DNA from 2 places in the Mesorhizobium sp. ESP7-2 genome. Region 2 is predicted to be linked to the other one. Evidence: riboswitches for the same ligand, from Rfam matches in the RefSeq annotation. Region 2 holds a riboswitch; the other holds the start of a gene.

Region 1 (9,099 bases), on a different contig from region 2:
CAAGCACCAATCGTTCTGGGACGCGATCGCCTTCTTCCCGTTCCTCCAGGACCCGCTTTACATCCTGAAGCGCGAGTTGACCTGGATCCCGTTCTTCGGCTGGTACATCTTGAAGATGCGCATGATCCCGGTTGATCGCGGCAGCCGCTCCAAGGCGCTGAAGGCCGTGGTCGCCGCGACCAGGGAAGAGATGGCGCGCAACCCGCGCCAGTTGATCATCTATCCCGAAGGCACGCGCCGGGCGCCGGGCGACGAGCCGGCCTACAAATACGGCATCGTCGAAATCTATTCGCAGCTTGGCGTTCCGGTCGTGCCGGTCGCCCATGTCGCCGGCCTCTATTGGCCGCGCCGCAAGTTCCTGCGCTATCCCGGGACCATCAAGGCACGCTTCCTGCCTCCCATACCGCCGGGTCTGGGCAAGGAAGAGTTCATGGCGCGGCTGATCGGCGAGACCGAAGCCGCCTGTGACCAGCTTCTCGTCGAGGCATCGCGAGCGCCCAACCCGCCGGGCCTGCCCCAAACGGCGGTGAAGCGGCTTCGGGAGCTGGGCACGAAGGCCTGAAGGCTCTCCGGCCAGGCAATCAGCCGTAAACAGCCAGCACCGTGGTTAGCACCAGCGTCGCTGCAAAGACCAGATTGATGATCCGCGAGGCGACAGGCCTGCGCAGGTAGCGCGCGAACGCCGCACCGGCAAGAAGCCACGCGGCGTGGATGACAACGATCATCACCGCGAGAACGGTCAGTTTCGTCCACAGCCGGAGCCCGGCATCGCCCGCGCCTGACGAGGCACCCGCGAACACGGCGGCGATCGCCACATAGGCTTTCGGGTTGGCCACCGCGAGGAGAAAACCGGCCAGCCATGTCGGGCGCGACGCGTCGGCGGCACGTGCAGCCAATGGCGGGGCGGTGGCGATCTTGAAGGCGAGGTAGAGTATGTAGGCCGCGGACGCGACAACCAGCAATGGCGCCAGCTTCGGCATCGAAGCCAGCGCCGCCATGACCCCGGTCGCCACGACCAGCAGAACGGCGGTCGTGCCCAGGACGATGCCGCCGGCGTAGCACAGCGAATCGCGCAGGCCGAAGGCGGCGCCGACGGCGGTGACGCTTATCGTTGCCGGCCCCGGGCTGCCCATGACGACGGTGGCGGCCAGCAACAGCGCAAGCAATTGGCGCCAAAGCTCCGGCTGCGAAACAAGCGGTCCGGCCATCTGATCCTCCGCCCTGCACCCCTGTGCGAAAGGACGGTATGACAAGACATGAGGATCGTCTTGGACGTTTGTGCATCCCGCGTTACCGGCAGCCTCAGGCGCTGGCTCTGTCGAGTTCGGCCATGTCGTCCGCGCTCAACTTCAACGACACCGCCTTGATCAGGCTGTCCATCTGGCTCGGCTTGGTGGCGCTGGCGATCGGCGCGGTGACGCCTGGCCGCGCGATAGCCCAGGCAAGCGCCACTTCCGCCTGCTTGGCCGAATGCCGGGCGGATACGGCGTCGAGCGCCGCCAGAATGCGCATGCCGCGTGGATTGAGATAGCTGCCGACATCCTCGCCGCGCTCGCTTTGGCCGAGATCGGATTCCGTGCGGTACTTGCCGCTGAGAAAACCCTTGGCCAGGCTGAAATAGGTGATAACGCCGATATCCTCGGCCACGCAGAGGTCGCGCAGCGGGCCATCGAAGGAAGAGCGGTCGTAAAGATTGTATTCCGGCTGCAGCACCTCATAGCGCGGCAGGCCGCGCAGGCTTGCCACGTCCAGTGCCGCGCGCAACTGGCCGGCATCGAGGTTCGAACAGCCGGCATGGCGGATCTTGCCCTTGGCGAGCAATTTCTCATAGGCGCCGAGCGTTTCCTCGTAGGGCGTGGTCGGATCCGGCCAGTGCGACAGATAGAGATCGATGAATTCGGTCCGCAGCCGCTTCAGCGATGCGTCGACGGCCTTTTCGATATAGGCGGCGGACAGGTCCTTGTGGCCCTGCCCCATGTCCGAGCCGACCTTGGTGACCACCACGACCTTGTCGCGGTTACCCCGATCCTTCATCCATTTGCCGATGATGGTTTCCGATTCGCCGCCCTTGTTGCCGGGCACCCAACGCGAATAGGCGTCGGCCGTATCGATGGTATTGAGGCCCGCGCCGACGAAGCGGTCGAGCAGGTCGAAAGAGGTTTTCTCGTCAGCGGTCCAGCCGAAGACATTGCCGCCCAGAACCAGCGGCGCGATGGAAAGGTCGGTGCGACCGAGACGGCGTTTCTGCAAGACTAATCTCCGTGGATTGGATCGGCGGACGGCGCCCGCAGGCTAAGGTTCGGATGCTAAGCTAGGTCTGGCGGCATCGAGGTCAAAGGCCTGGCCGCCTTTTCCGCAGAGCCAGCGCTTCACAAAGTCGCTATCCGGCGCGCCACATCCTCCAGCCAGTGGTCGCGGATATCGAGCGCTTCCAGATGCTTCAGCGTGCTCAGTACATAATCCTCATTGTTGCCGGATCGGCCGACCGCGCCGCGCACCACGGTCGCCGCATCCGCCGTATCCAGCGCACCGGCATATTGCTCATGCCTGCGGTCGACGATGTAGGCCACGGCCTCGACCGCACCGCCGCCGTCGAGACGAACCTTGAGCGTCCGCTCGAGATAGACGCTGGTGACAAGTTCGCGCTCGCGCAGGTAGGCGATGACCTCGTCGCGCAATTCGCCGGGCACTCGGAAGGCAAGGCCGACGCAGGAACCGCCATGGTCGAGGCCGAGCACCAGTCCCGGTCGCTGACGCGTGCCACGGTGCACGAAGGAATAGACGCAGAGCGAGCGGCGATAGCCATGCAGGTGGGCACGCCGTGTCTCGACATGCGCGAAACCCGGTCGCCAGATCAGCGAACCATAGCCGAACACCCAAAAATCGCCCATATCACCGCCCCTGATTGCAAAAAGAATGGCAACACCGCACCGGAAACCGGTGTTTTTTCCGCCCGTGTCCGTTTACCTATTCGTCTCTGTCCACCCGGTGTTGTCGGAATCGAGAATCCGTCCACACAATCCATGCGTTAATGAGAGCCAAAGCATGACGTCAAGTGACGAACGCCAACCGGGTAACCGTCGCCGCCTGTGGTGGCTTGCCGCGTTCATCCTCGTGCTATTCGCCCTTTACAGCGCCGGCTGGTTCTACCTGGCCAGCAGGGTCAGGACTGAAGCCGACAAGACGGTTGCCACGCTCAACAAGAGCGGTATCCAGGCCGGCTGCGCCAACCTCCAGGTCAGTGGCTATCCCCTGAGCTTTGCCGTCTCTTGCGACAACCTCGCCTATGAGGACGATGCCAAGAACATCGCCGCCTCGGCCGGTAGTTTCAATGCCACCGCCCAGATCGTCCAGCCCTTGTCGCCCGTTGCCAGTCTGCGCGGTCCGCTCCGGACCTCCGTCCCGGGCATGATGCCGCTCTGGATCGACTGGGACAATCTGCAGGCCAACGTCAAACTGTGGTACCCGCTGCCGCGGCGTATAGCGCTGCAAGCCGAGGGCCTGTCGGGCCAGACCGACCCGGCCGACGACACCGATCCAGTCGAACTGTTCAGTGCCGGCAAGGCATCGGGCCAGTTGCAGCCGAATGGTGGGGATCTCGACTATGTCGGCAGCTTTGGCGATCTCGAGATCGATTCCGACGCGATCGGCGGGCGCGTGCTGCCGGCGCTCGATGCCAGCGGCGACGTGACACTGAAGAACGGCGTCGCGCTGGTCGGCACGCAGGTGAAAAGCCTGCGTGGCCAGAGGATCGAAATCCGCAACCTCGATCTGTCGTCGGGGACCGCGCGTGTCACCGTTTCCGGCCCGCTTTCGGTCGATGCCGAGGGCCTGATCGATGCCGATCTGATGATCAGGATCAAGGATCCCAAGGCCGTGGCATCCGTCCTTGCCGGCGCCATACCCGAGCAGAAGAATGCGATCGAGCAGGGTTTTGGCGCCCTGGCGCTGCTCGGCGGCGACCCGTCGATGCCGCTGAAAGTGGTCAAGGGCAAGGCCTCGCTCGGCTTCATCCCGCTGGGCAAGATCAAGCCGGTGCAATAGAGCATGATCCCGAAAAGTGGGAACCCGTTTTCGCGGACAAACGGTTTCCGTTTGTCCAGAGATCATGCTCCAACAAAGAGATTGATCGGGATGACGAAACGTCATCCCTATCAAGTCGCGCCATGGCAAGACCCGTGAGGCTCCTGAGTGTCGGGGCGCTGACGCTGGATACGATCCTGCGTGTCGATACTTTGCCCAACCATCAGGGAAAATTCATCGCCTCCGACGGCGTCCAGATCGCCTCGGGCATGGCCACGAGCGCTGCCTGCGCCGCGCACCGTCTCGGCGCCGAGGTATCGCTATGGGCGAGCGCCGGCGACGATCCGGTCGGCGATCAGCTGATTGCGGGAATAGAGGCCGAGGGCGTCGATTGCAGCCATGTGCGCCGCGTCGGCGGCGCGCGCTCGGCACTGGCCTCGATCCTGGTCGATGCGCATGGCGAGCGTATCATCGTGCCTTTCTACGACACACGCGCGCAGGCTGATCCCGAGGCTTTGCCGTTCACCGACGTCGCGGCATTCGATGCCGTGCTGGCCGACGTGCGCTGGCCGGGTGCCGCAGCACTAGCCCTGAAGGCAGCGCGAGCCGCTGGCCGTCCGGCGATCCTCGATGCCGATACCGCGCCGCTGGCGGTGCTGGAGCAATTGTTGCCGCTGGCCTCGCACATCGTCGCCTCCGAGCCGGCGGTCCGTATCATATGCGGCCACGCGCTGGATATGGAGAGCGCTTGCAAGGACCTCGCCTCGCGTACCGACGCGTTCGTTGCGGTTACCGGCGGCGCGGCCGGTACCTGGTGGTTCGATCGAAGCGCCGGATCATCCCGCCATGTCGAGGCCCCGAGGATCAAGGCGGTCGACACGCTGGCCGCCGGCGATGTCTTTCATGGCGCCTTTGCCGTCGGGCTGGCGGAAGCCATGCCGGTCGAGCAGGCCTTGCGTTTCGCAAGTGCGGCCGCCGCGCTCAAATGCCTGCGCTTCGGCGGCAGGCTGGGCGCGCCGGATCGGGCCGAGACGCTCGCCATGATGGCAGCGACCTGGCCTGAAACGGCTTAGCTCTTTGCCGGATGCTCGACCGCCTGGCGGCCAAAGTCGGGCACATCGATATCCTGGCCGGCCTCGATGATCGAGCGGCGCACGGCCCGCGTGCGGGTAAACAGGTCGAAGAGCTTTTCCCCATCGCCCCAGCGGATCGCGCGCTGCAGGAACGCCAGGTCTTCGGAGAAGCGCGCCAGCATTTCGAGGATGGCGTCCTTGTTGTGCAGGCACACGTCCCGCCACATGGTCGGATCGGATGCGGCCAGACGCGTGAAGTCGCGAAAACCGGAGGCGGAATATTTGATCACTTCCGTCTTGGTCACCGACTCCAAATCGTCGGCGGTGCCGACGATATTGTAGGCGATGATGTGCGGCAGATGCGAGACGATGGCGAGCGTCATGTCGTGATGCTGCGGGTCCATCGTGTCGATGTTGGCGCCGCAGCGGCGCCAGAACTCCGACAGCCGTTCCAGCGCTTCCGGATCGGTGCCCGGCACCGGCGTGAAGATGCACCAGCGATTGTCGAACAGATCGGCGAAGCCGGCGTCCGGGCCGGATTTTTCGGTGCCCGCCAGCGGATGGCCGGGAATGAAATGCACGCCGTCAGGCACATGCGGCTGCATCTGCGCGATGACCGAGGCCTTGGTCGAACCGACATCAGTGAGGATCGCCCCTTTTTTCAGCGCCGGCGCGATTTCCTGTGCCACGGCGCCGGACGAACCGACAGGCACCGAGACGATGATCAGATCGGCATCACGCACCGCTTCCCTGGCATCCATGGTGTAGGAATCGCCGAGGCCCAGTTCCTCGGCTCGCTTGAGTGTGGCCGCGCTGCGGGTCGAGATGGCGACATGGCGAGCCAAACCCTCGCGGCGGACGACGCGGGCGAGCGACGAGCCGATCAGGCCAATGCCGACCAGCGCGATCTTTTCGAACATCGGTGATGTCATGGCTTCTAGCTTTTCAGAAATGTCGTGAGCGCGGCGACAACGCCGCGATTGGCCTCTTCGGTGCCGACGGTCATGCGCAGCGCGTTGGGAAAGCCGTAGCCTGAAACGCGCCGCAGAATATAGCCGCGCGCGGTCAAATACTCATCAGCAGCCGCTGCGGAATGCTTTTGGTCGTCGGGAAAATGGATGAGCAGGAAATTGCCGACGCTGGGTGTCACGCGCAGCCCGAGCCCGGTCATCTCCTGGCTCAGCCAGGTGAGCCAGGTCTCGTTATGCGCCACGCTGCGCTCGACATGGGCGCGGTCGCGGATCGCGGCGATGCCGGCTTCGATCGCCGTCGCATTGACGTTGAAGGGACCGCGCACGCGGTTGATCGCGTCGACGATGTGCATCGGACCATACATCCAGCCGATGCGCGCGCCGCCAAGGCCGATCTTGGAGAAGGTGCGGGTCATCACCACGTTCTCGGCGCTGCCAACAAGTTCTATGCCGGCTTCATAGTCGTTGCGGCGGACATATTCGGCATAGGCCGCGTCGAGCACCAGAAGCACGTTTTTCGGCAGTCCGGCATGCAGACGACGCACCTCCTGGAATGGCACATAGGTGCCGGTCGGGTTGTTGGGATTGGCCAGGAACACGATTTTCGTGCGCGGCGTCACGGCTGCCAGCATCGCATCGATGTCGGCGCGCTCGTCGGTCTCCTTGACCACGACCGGCGTGGCGCCCGCCGACTGGATGTAGATCTTGTAGACCATGAAGGCGTGTTCGGTGAACATGGCCTCGTCGCCCGGTGCGAGATAGGTCTGCGCCAGCAGGCCGAGGATCTCGTCGGAACCGTTCGAGCAGATGATGTTCTGCGCGTTGAGGCCATGCACCTCGGCGATCGCCTCGCGCAACCGCCTGGCGGTGCCGTCGGGATAGATGTCGAGTTTGCCGGCGACTTCGCGCGCGGCCTCGATCGCCTTCGGCGAGGGCCCCAGCGGATTCTCATTCGACGACAGCTTGTGGACCTTGGCGACACCGGCGGGCGCCGTGCTCTTGCCGGGCACGTAGGCGTCTATGTCCATGATGCCCGCGCGCGGGGTTGGACGTGCCTGATCGAGTGTCTGGTTCATATCTTGCAAAATCCGTCAAAAATGCCTCCATCCGGAAGCCGCTGCGGAAATACAAGCCGCGGCAGGCAATGTCGAGGGGCGGCAGTGGTGCCAGCGGCCGCCATTGACGGCGAGGCGGACGAGTTCTAGAAGGACGGTGACAGTTCCGTGGTGATTTGGCCGGTCGGCTTGCAGCCACGTTAAACAATTCGCTAAAGGGCCGTTTGCGTGACGTAACCGGCTTTGCGAAGGCAATGCCGGTTTTTTGTTGTCCGCGACCGGCCGGACGAACGCATCGGCGGCGCGGAGATCGGCAGCGATTTCCGCAAAAGCACGGTGCAGCAAGAGAGACGTGATGGCTGCTCTGCGTGCAGGAAAGACCAACAACGAGGCCGACCAACCGTCGAGCCCGGTGTTGCGTTTCGGGCCCGACAAGCCGCTCAAGCTCGATGCCGGCACGCTGCTGTCGCCATTCCAGATCGCCTACCAGACCTATGGCACGCTGAACGACGCCCGTTCCAATGCCATCCTCGTCTGCCATGCGCTGACTGGCGACCAGCATGTCGCCAGCACCAATCCGGTGACCGGCAAGCCGGGCTGGTGGGAAGTTCTGATCGGCCCCGGCAAGATCATCGATACCAGCCGTTTCTTCGTCATCTGCTCCAACGTCATCGGCGGCTGTCTTGGTTCCACCGGGCCGGCCTCGACCAATCCCGCCACGGGAAAGCCCTATGGGCTCGACCTTCCGGTGATCACCATCCGCGACATGGTGCGTGCGCAGCACATGCTGGTCGACCATTTCGGCATCGAGAAGTTGTTCTGCGTGCTGGGCGGTTCGATGGGCGGCATGCAGGTGCTGCAATGGGCGTCGAGCTATCCCGAGCGCGTGTTCTCGGCGCTGCCGATCGCCACCGGCGCGCGCCATTCGTCACAGAACATCGCCTTCCACGAAGTCGGGCGGCAGGCCGTGATGGCCGATCCGGACTGGCATGGCGGCAAATATTTCGAGCACGGCAAGCGCCCGGAAAAGGGGCTGGCGGTGGCCCGCATGGCCGCCCACATCACCTATCTGTCGGAGGCCGCCCTGCACCGCAAATTCGGCCGCAACCTGCAGGACCGCGAAGCGCTGACCTTCGGCTTCGATGCCGATTTCCAGATCGAGAGCTATCTGCGCCACCAGGGCATGACCTTCGTCGACCGTTTCGACGCCAACTCCTACCTCTACATGACCCGGTCGATGGATTATTTCGACCTTGCCGCCGACCATGGCGGCCGGCTGGCGGACGCCTTTGCCGGCACCAAAACCCGCTTCTGCCTGGTGTCCTTCACGTCGGACTGGCTGTTTCCGACCGAAGAGAGCCGCTCGATCGTGCACGCGCTCAACGCCGCCGGCGCCTCGGTGTCCTTCGTCGAGATCGAGACCGATCGCGGCCACGACGCCTTCCTGCTGGACGAGCCAGAACTGTTTGCCGCCATCAACGGCTTCATCGGCTCGGCCGCGCGCGCCAGGGGGCTCGGCGCATGACCCCGAAAAGTTGCAGACTTTTCGGATCAAGGTCATGCGCCAAACAGGAGGCGAAGCCATGAGCGTCAACGGCAGCCAGCGCGTCGACCTCGAGGTCATCGCCAATCTCATCCCGCCGCAATCGCGTGTGCTCGACGTCGGCTCCGGCGACGGCTCGCTGCTCGAATTGCTGCAGGAGACCAAGCAGGTCGACGGCCGCGGGCTCGAGTTGTCGCAGCGCGGCGTCAATGAATGCGTGGCGCGCGGGCTCTCGGTCATACAGGGCGATGCCGACAAGGATCTCGAATTCTATCCCGACAAGGGTTTCGACTTCGTCGTCCTGTCGCAAACCCTGCAGGCCACCCGCAATCCCAAACTGGTGCTCGACGAACTGCTCAGGATCGGCAACCGGGCGATCGTGTCCTTCCCCAATTTCGGCCATTGGCGGGTGCGCCTGTCGCTGTTCGTCAAGG
Region 2 (9,099 bases):
AGGGGATTTTGGTCTGCCGCTGCGCAACCCGCTGGAAATCGAAAAGCCGGTGAAGGTGGCGGTGAAGGCGCTGTGATGCGCCAGACATCAGGACGTCATAGATGGTCCTATGACAGGCTTTGACATATGGTCTTGAGGTATTTGCCAGGCGCCGTACGAAGCCTTGGCTTCGTGCTCTTGCTCGCGCATGCGTCGTCCGTGGCTTATGGAGCCGCGCAGTGCAGTCCCAAATCCTATGGCGAAGCACTCGGGCTTATGAAGAACCGGCTTCTGACGTCCGGTTACTCAAGTCCTCAGGTCGAATTTCTGATGCAAAACGCTGACCAGCGAATGTCCACGCTTGGCGGTGCGAAACTGAACGAGGCGGCCAAGCCATGCGGGATAGACTCAGCCCGAGCCCATGTCCTCGGCTGCCTGGACAAAGTCCTGTTCCCCTTGGAAGGATCAAAGGCTTCGCTTGACGCTGCAAGGCAGATACGCATCTGGGGTAAAACGCAACTCGCACGGCGCGAACTGCTGTTCATCGGCAGCTTCAATGCGTGTCTCGGCACTGCGAGAAAGCGCATGTTTCACGGCTAGAATAGTCAAACGTCAAACGGATGCTGAACTCGTCGGGGCTGGAGAGGTCGGCTAAAGCTCTGCATGGCCTCATGGCGTCAGGATCAGCGCGCGGCGCGGAAATGCTTGGACAGCTTCAGGCCTTGCGCCTGGTAGTTGGAGCCCAGGTCGGTTCCGTAGAGCGCCTGCGGCCGCTTCAGCATGTGCTCGTAGACCAGCCGGCCGACGATCTGGCCATGGTCGAGGATGAACGGCACTTCGTGGCTGCGCACTTCGAGCACCGCCCGACTGCCGGTGCCGCCGGCCGCCGAATGGCCGAACCCCGGATCGAAAAAACCGGCATAGTGGACACGGAACTCGCCGACCAGCGGATCGAAGGGCGTCATCTCGGCGGCGTAGAGCGGCGGCACATGCACCGCCTCCTGGCTGACGAGGATGTAGAACTCGTCGGGATCGAGCACCAGTTCGCCGGCGCCGCTCTTGTGGATCGGCTCCCAGAAGTCGACGACATCCTGGGCGGCACGCTTGTCGACATCGACGAGGCCAGTGTGGTGCTTGCCGCGATAGCCGACCAGCCCATCCTTGTCGCCGTTGAGATCGATCGACAGCGCGATGCCGCCGCCCGAAATGTTCGGCGGCTCGGTGGCGACCAGCATCTCGGCGCGGTGCAATTCATGCAGTTCGGCTTCCGAAAGCAGCGCGTTGCCGGTTCGAAAACGGATTTGAGACAGGCGCGAACCGGTGCGCACAATGATCGGGAAGGTGCGCGGGCTGACTTCGAGATAGAGCGGACCCTGATAGCCAGCGGCGATCTTGTCGAACTCATGGCCCCGGTCGGTCATGACGCGGGTGAAGATGTCGAGCCGACCGGTCGAGCTCTTCGGATTGGCCGAGGCCGAAATGTCAGCCGGCAGGGCCAGGCTTTCGAGCAGCGGCACAATATAGACGCAGCCGGTTTCGAGAACCGCGCCTTCGGTCAGATTAATCTCGTGCAGCTGCAGCCGATCGAGCTTTTCCGAGACCTTGTGGTAGGGACCGGGCAGGAACGAGGCCCGCACCCGCCAGGCCTTTTCGCCCAATCTGAGATCAAGACTGGCCGGCTGGATCTGGTCGGCATCGAGCGCACGCGGCGACTTCAGCGCGCCGGACTGGAACAGCGCCGAAATGTCCTGATCGGGAAGAATGCCTGTCTGCCGCAAAGTCTGGCTCCTGGGCCTTTGATACAAACCTCTTAATGAAGCCGGCAATTGACGCAAGCGTGGCGCGGGTCTAAAGGGTCGTTATCCCGTGGTGATTTGGCCGGTCGGCTTGCAGCCACGTTAAACAAGTCGCTAAAGGACCGTCGGGCCGCAAGGCCGTATGGACCGGTTGCGACTTTTTCGCGGCCGGTTTTTTTGTGTTTGGATAGGACGATGACGAGCAAGACGCGCAATTGGAAGCCTCAAACCGCACTCGTGCATGGCGGAACCCTGCGTTCCGGCTTCGGCGAAACCTCCGAGGCGATGTACCTGACCCAAGGCTATGTCTACAAGACCGCCGAGGCGGCGGAAGCCCGCTTCAAGGGCGAAGAGCCTGGCTTCATCTATTCGCGTTACGCCAACCCGACCGTCGACATGTTCGAAAAGCGCATGTGCGCTCTCGAAGGCGCCGAGGACGCGCGCGCCACGGCGTCGGGCATGGCTGCGGTGACGGCGGCCCTTCTGTGCAGCGTCAAGGCCGGCGACCATATCGTGGCGGCGCGCGCGCTGTTCGGTTCCTGCCGCTGGGTGGTCGAGACGCTGGCGCCGCGCTATGGCATCGAGGCGACTTTGGTCGACGGCACCGATATCGCGAACTGGGAAAAGGCGGTCAGGCCGAACACCAAGCTGTTCTTCCTGGAAAGCCCCACCAATCCGACGCTGGAAGTCGTCGACATCGCCGCCGTCGCTTCGCTTGCCAATTCGATCGGCGCAAGGCTTGTCGTCGACAATGTCTTCGCCACGCCGCTACAGCAGAAGCCGTTGCAGCTTGGTGCGCACATCGTCGTCTACTCGGCCACCAAGCACATCGACGGCCAGGGTCGCTGCCTGGGCGGCGTCATCCTGTCGGACAAGAAGTGGATCGACGAAAATCTGCACGACTACTTCCGCCACACCGGCCCCAGCCTGTCGCCGTTCAATGCCTGGACCTTGCTGAAGGGTCTCGAGACGCTGCCGCTGCGCGTGCGCCAGCAGACGGAAAGTGCCGGCAGGATCGCCGACTTCCTGGCCGAGCAGCCGCAGATCGCCCGCGTCATCTATCCTGGCCGGGCCGACCACCCGCAGGCCGCCATCGTCAAGAAGCAGATGTCGGGCGGCTCGACGCTGATCTGCCTTGATGTCAAGGGCGGCAAGCCGGCGGCCTTCGCCCTGCAGAACGCCCTCGACATCGTGCTGATCTCGAACAATCTCGGCGATGCCAAGAGCCTGATCACCCATCCGGCGACGACGACGCACAAGAACCTGAGCGACGAGGCCCGCGCCGAACTGGGCATCGGACCTGGCACGCTCAGGCTGTCTGTCGGCCTGGAGGACGCCGACGACCTGCTGGAAGACATCGCGCAGGCGCTGAAGGCCGCCAAATAGGCTGTTCAGGAGCGTCGTCCGCGGCGATCAGGCGCGCGACGGCGTCTCCTCCAGTTCGGCTGTCTTGGTGCGGATGGTCATGGCGTTGCCGCGCCAGTCGACGGCGCCGCCGAGCCAGCCGCGCGCCCAGATGAACGGGAGCATCACGTCGCGCGCAATCATCGCCGCGACCATGCGCGGCGACAGGTGCCAGCCCTTGGACAAGGCCAGCGCGCACTCCGGAAGGTAGAAGGCCGCCAAGACGGCAATCGCGGTTGCCCAGAGGCTGACGCCCGCGCTCGCCGCCGCAACCAGCGCAAGCGCGAGAGGAACCGCCGCGCCAGTCAGGATTTCGGGCGCGAAGAACAGCGGGAAGGTAACGCGGCGCAGGCGCGCCCAGCGGGCCTGGCGCGACCAGATCTCGCCAAGCGTGCGCTGGCCGAGCGGCTGCTCGAAGGGCGCAGCAACGAGATTGACGCGCAGGCCGAGGCCGTTGACCAGCTTGGTCGCGGCGGCGTCCTCGGCGATCTCGGCGGCCAGCGCGCGAATGCCGCCATTTGCGTCCAGCATCGGCTTGTTCCACAGCATGCTCTTGCCCTGGGCAAAGCCGAGGCCGAGCGCCTCGCCGGCATACTGCCAGCGGGCCTGCAATGTGTTGAGGAAGGCGCATTCTACATCGGCCCAGAAACCCTCTGGTCGCGAGCCGATCGGCGTCGAGCAGACAAGGCCGGTGTCGGGCCGCCATGCCGCCATCATGTGCTCGACATAGTCCCTCGGCATCAAGACGTTGGAATCGGCAAGGATGACCCAGTCATGGCGCGCCGCTTCCCAGCCCTTGACGCAATTGTTGAGCTTTGGATTGGCGCTGACACGGTCGTCACCGATCATTAGCCGGGCCGGCACCTCGGGAAACCGGGCAATCGCCCTGTTTATCAGTTTGACCACCGGGTCGTCGGTATGGGCGACGCAGAAAATCAGCTCGTAGCGTGGCCAGTCGAGCGCGAAGGCGCGCTCCAGCGTCTCATGCGTGAACGGCTCGACGCCACGCGACGGGACGATGATCGACACCGGTTGCGACTTGCCGGCCGGCGGGGCGATCATGCCGCGCCGTTTCAGCTGTGAGGCGGCGAGCGAGATGCTGGCGGCGTTTGAAAGGATGAGTGCGGTCGAAAGCGAGGCGGCTATGAAGGTGAGTACCATCGAGATCTGGTCACTCCGGAAAGGCGGCCCGCATCGTGGCCGTTTTCAACAGTTCGACAGAGCGCCGAGTCGCCCGGTTCGTGCACACCACCATTGTCGTGTGTCACTTAAATGACATTCTTTGCCGGCACCTGCGGTTCAAGGTCGGGCGCGACAAGACGCGCACGTTGACCTGCTCACCGGGAGCGCCGAAAATCGTCGGACTGTTTTGGAGCCGCTCATGTACCGCGCCGTGACGCGCAACATCGAAGTGCAGGTCAGGCCGTTCTATCTCGAGGACCGTTCGGATCCCTCGGAGAACCGCTATGTCTGGGGCTATCAGATAACGATCGACAACCAGTCGGACGAGTTGGTGCAGTTGTTGTCGCGCTACTGGCACATCACCGATGGTGCCGGCCGGGTCGAGGAAGTGCGCGGCCCGGGCGTTGTCGGCGATCAGCCCGAACTCAATCCCGGCGACAGCTATCAATACACGTCCGGCTGCCCGCTCTCGACGCCGTCCGGGATCATGGTCGGACGCTACACGATGCGCAACAAGCGCGGCGAGACGTTCGACATCGCCATCCCCGCCTTCTCGCTCGATCTGCCGGGAACAAGGCGCACGGTGAACTGAGCGCCGACGGTCGCGCTGCCCCTCATCCGCCCTTCGGGTACCTTCTCCCCGTGAACGGGGAGAAGGTAAGATACCTCACTGAGCCGCAAATTCCGCCGGATCGAAGTCGTACTGCGTAGAACAGAACTCGCAGGCGACATGGATGCCGCCATCCTCGGTGCTGTCCTTGATCTCCTGCGCGGAGAAGCCCTCGAGGATGCCACGGATCTTGTCCCGGGAGCATGAGCACTGGTCGGTGACGGGAACGCCTCCGAAGACGCGCACGCCATGCTCGTGGAACAGGCGATAGAGCAGCCGCTCGGCGCCGATGGTCGGGTCGATCAATTCGGTCGGCTCGATGGTGCCGAGCAAGGCCAGCAACTCCTGCCAGGAATTGTCCGTGGGATCATGGATCTCCTCGCGCGGATCGCCATCCCCGCCCGGCAGATCCGGGATGCGCATGCGCTCGGAGGCCTGCGGCAGGAACTGCGCCAGGATCCCGCCGGCGCGCCACTGCTCGCGCGCGCCGCCGACACCGGGCGTCAGCAGCTTGGCGACCGAGAGCCGGATATCCGTCGGGATCTGTTCCGACTGGCGGAAATAGGTGCGCGCCGCATCTTCCAGCGTCTCGCCGTCGAGCTGGACGATGCCCTGATAGCGCTGCGTATGGGCGCCCTGGTCGATGGTCAGCGCCAGCACGCCGCTGCCAAGCAGTGTTTGCTGCGAGGTCTCGCCGGCCGCAATCAGTGTCTCCAGCCGGTCGGCGTCGAAACGCGCATAGGCGCGCAGCGCCGAGGGCGTGGAAAAGTCCGCGACCAGCATGTCGACAGGCCCGTCGGTGCGGGTCTGCAGGATGAACTTGCCTTCGAACTTGAGCGAGGTGCCGAGCAGCACCGTCAGCACACAGGCTTCCGCAAGCAGGCGGGCGACCGGCTCGGGATAGTCGTGGCGGCCAAGGATGGCGTCGAGCATCGGCCCGAGCTGCACCGTGCGGCCACGCACGTCGAGCGGACCGACTTCGAAGGGAACGACGTGATCGTCGCCGGCGTAGCCGAACTCGCCGAGTTTGGGGTGATGTTCAGTCACTTGATGGCTTTCCAACATGACAAAGCTCCAGGGCGCGGCCATGCGGCCCTGGTGGGCACATGCGTCCAAACGCGCTTGATTTGCGTGATGCGGCGCAGATAGGCATCGCGCCCCCGCGGATCAAGCGCCTGGGCATTTCAAGCGCCCAGACACGTCATGCGCTCAGACACATCAAGCACCGAGGCACCAGGCTAGCACGGCCTTCTGGGCGTGGAGCCGGTTCTCGGCCTCGTCGAACACCACCGAATGCGGCCCGTCGATGACCTCGTCGGTCACCTCCTCGCCGCGATGCGCCGGCAGGCAATGCATGAACAGGGCGTCGGGCTTTGCCCTGGCCATCAGCGCCGCATTGACCTGGTAGGGCGAGAAGACATTGTGGCCGCGGGCACGGTGTTCCTGGCCCATCGACACCCAGCAGTCGGTGACTATGCAGTCGGCCTGGTCGACGGCTTCCTCGGGCGAGCGGGTGAAATGCAACTTGCCGCCATGCGCCTTGGACCAGTCGACATGCTTCTGCGCCGGTTCGCTGCCTTCGGGCACGGCGACGTTGAGGTTGAAGCGGAACCGGGCCGAGGCCTCGAGCAGCGAGTGCAGCACATTGTTGCCGTCGCCGGTCCAGGCAATCGTCTTGCCGGCCACCGGACCGCGATGCTCCTCGAATGTCATGATGTCGGCCATCAGCTGGCAGGGATGGGTGTCGTCGGTCAGCCCGTTGATCACCGGAACGGTGGCATTCTCGGTTAGCTCCAGCAGCCGCTCATGGGAGGTGGTGCGGATCATGATCGCGTCGACATAGCGCGACAGCACCTTGGCTGTATCGGCGATGGTCTCGGAGCGACCGAGCTGCATCTCGGTGCCGGTCAACATGATGGTCTCGCCGCCAAGCTGGCGCATGCCGACATCGAAAGAAACGCGCGTGCGCGTCGACGGCTTGTCGAAGATCATGGCCAGCACCTTGCCTTCGAGCGGCTTGGTCCGCTCGCCGGCCTTGAGACGCGCCTTTCGCGTCACCGCATCATCCAGCATGAAGCGCAAATCGCCTTCGGAAACGGTGGAAAGATCGGTAAAATGGCGAACTGACATCAGGAATGGTTCCGGATTACTTCGCGGCGGCGGAGGCGATCGCCTCCGACAGGACCTTGGCGCCAGCGCGGATGCGGTTGAGCGCTTCGTGAATCTCGGCGTCGGTGACGGTGAGCGGTGGCAGCAGGCGAATGACGTTGTCGCCCGCCGGAACGGCCAGCAAATGCTGGTCGCGCAGCGCCATGTTCACCTTGCCGTTGGGCATCGCGCATTTGAGGCCGAGCATCAGCCCGGTGCCCCTGATATCCTCGATCACCTCGGGGAATTCGTCGGCTATCGACGCCAGCCCCTGCTTCATCAGTAGCGCCTTGCGCTGGACATCCTCCAGGAAGCCGCCTTCCAGCACGACGTCGAGCACGGCGTTGCCGACCGCCATTGCCAGCGGATTGCCGCCGAAGGTGGTGCCGTGCACGCCGGCGGTCATGCCGACGGCCGCCTCGTCGGTGGCGAGGCAGGCGCCCATCGGGAAGCCGCCGCCAATGCCCTTGGCGATTGCCATGATGTCGGGCGTCACCGCAGACCACTCATGCGCGAACAGCTTGCCGGTACGGCCAATGCCGCACTGGACCTCGTCGTAGATCAACAGCAGGCCATGCTGCTCGCAGAGCTGCCGCAGCCGCTTCAGCGACTGTGTCGGCACCGGGCGGATGCCGCCCTCGCCTTGCACCGGCTCGATCAGGATCGCGGCGGTCTCGGGCGTGATCGCCTTTTCAGCGGCGTCGATGTCGTCGAAACCGACCTGGTCGAAGCCTTCGACCTTGGGTCCGAAGCCTTCGAGGTATTTGTACTGGCCGCCGGCCGCGATGGTCGCCAGCGTGCGGCCATGGAAGGCGCCCTCGAAGGTGATGATGCGGAAGCGCTCGGGATGTCCCTTGACGAAGTGGTAGCGCCGCGCCGTCTTGATCGCGCATTCCAGCGCCTCGGCGCCGGAATTGGTGAAGAACACCTTGTCGGCGAAGGTGGCATCAGCCAATCGCTCGCCGAGCCTGCTCTGGCCCGGGATCTCATAGAGATTGGAGACGTGCCAGAGTTTCGCCGCCTGTTCGGTGAGTGCCGCGACCAGATGCGGATGGCCGTGGCCAAGCGAATTGACCGCTATGCCGCCGGCGAAATCGAGATATCGCTCGCCCTTGTCAGTAACCAGCCAAGTGCCTTCCCCATGGTCGAAGGCCAGGGGTGCGCGAGCAAAGGTCTCGTAAAGCGCCGAACCGCTCATTATATGCGTCTCCGGTACCGGAAAATCAAAAAGCCGCCAAAGCGGCGGCCTTCTGCGGCTTATCGTGTTTTTCGGTCATGAAGTCAACGAAAACGTCGCGTAGTGGCGCGCGGCAAGCCCCCTGACGCAACGCCGGCTCATGAGCGACCGGGCAAGTTGGGGAAAACCGAAAAAACCGATTCGTGTTGCACTTGGGACTCTTGTCACCGAGTCAGCGTATAGAGTAGTTGTAGTCGAGAAATAACTAGATTTCGTGCGGCGGACCCAATCACCAGATATATGTGGTGTCTGCCCCAGCAGTGGTGCTGGGTCGGGAATGGATTCTGGTTGCCGCACGCTTACAAGGAGCGCGGTCATGAACTGGACTGACGAGCGGGTAGAACTCTTGAGAAAACTGTGGTCGGAGGGTCTGAGCGCAAGCCAGATTGCCGCGCAGCTCGGAGGGGTCAGCCGCAACGCGGTCATCGGCAAGGTGCACCGGCTGAAGCTGTCAGGCCGCGGCCGTGCGACAGCGACGCCGGCACGCCAGAAGAAGGCGACGCAGGGATCGACCGTCCAGAAGTCGGTGGCGCGCGCCGCGAGCACGGCACGCCATGTCACGACTTCGATCGGCGCGACGGCCCTTCAGACGCAATTCGACGCCGAACCCGTGGCAAGACACTACATTCGCCCGGTCGAGAACGTCGTGGTCCCGATCTCACGGCATCTGCAACTCGTCGAACTGACCGAGCGCACCTGCAAATGGCCGAATGGCGATCCGCTTTCGGAGGACTTCAATTTCT

What was found. A riboswitch is a leader RNA that binds a small molecule or an ion and turns the genes downstream of it on or off. The one in region 2 is predicted to bind S-adenosylmethionine.
Region 1: linked by a shared signal. The riboswitch ahead of metX (homoserine O-acetyltransferase MetX) and the one ahead of LB543_RS03390 (O-succinylhomoserine sulfhydrylase) in region 2 are both predicted to bind S-adenosylmethionine.

What each region holds. Positions count from the first base shown of each region.
Region 1 covers NZ_JAIUGQ010000013.1:81,742-90,840, forward strand. The annotation lists gene LB543_RS15165 (lysophospholipid acyltransferase family protein) at 1-562, shown strand, start outside; gene LB543_RS15170 (LysE family translocator) at 582-1,208, opposite strand; gene LB543_RS15175 (aldo/keto reductase) at 1,303-2,250, opposite strand; gene LB543_RS15180 (gamma-glutamylcyclotransferase) at 2,370-2,891, opposite strand; gene LB543_RS15185 (DUF2125 domain-containing protein) at 3,046-4,044, shown strand; gene LB543_RS15190 (sugar kinase) at 4,167-5,096, shown strand; gene LB543_RS15195 (prephenate/arogenate dehydrogenase family protein) at 5,093-6,028, opposite strand; gene hisC (histidinol-phosphate transaminase) at 6,034-7,143, opposite strand; SAM riboswitch at 7,281-7,358, shown strand; gene metX (homoserine O-acetyltransferase MetX) at 7,478-8,647, shown strand; gene metW (methionine biosynthesis protein MetW) at 8,706-9,099, shown strand, end outside.
Region 2 covers NZ_JAIUGQ010000002.1:222,394-231,492, forward strand. The annotation lists gene araD1 (AraD1 family protein) at 1-76, shown strand, start outside; gene LB543_RS03380 (hypothetical protein) at 310-579, shown strand; gene LB543_RS03385 (2'-deoxycytidine 5'-triphosphate deaminase) at 663-1,757, opposite strand; SAM riboswitch at 1,836-1,913, shown strand; gene LB543_RS03390 (O-succinylhomoserine sulfhydrylase) at 1,971-3,161, shown strand; gene LB543_RS03395 (ceramide glucosyltransferase) at 3,189-4,340, opposite strand; gene apaG (Co2+/Mg2+ efflux protein ApaG) at 4,561-4,953, shown strand; gene LB543_RS03405 (Hsp33 family molecular chaperone) at 5,029-6,060, opposite strand; gene argF (ornithine carbamoyltransferase) at 6,190-7,101, opposite strand; gene LB543_RS03415 (aspartate aminotransferase family protein) at 7,118-8,317, opposite strand; gene LB543_RS03420 (GcrA family cell cycle regulator) at 8,673-9,099, shown strand, end outside.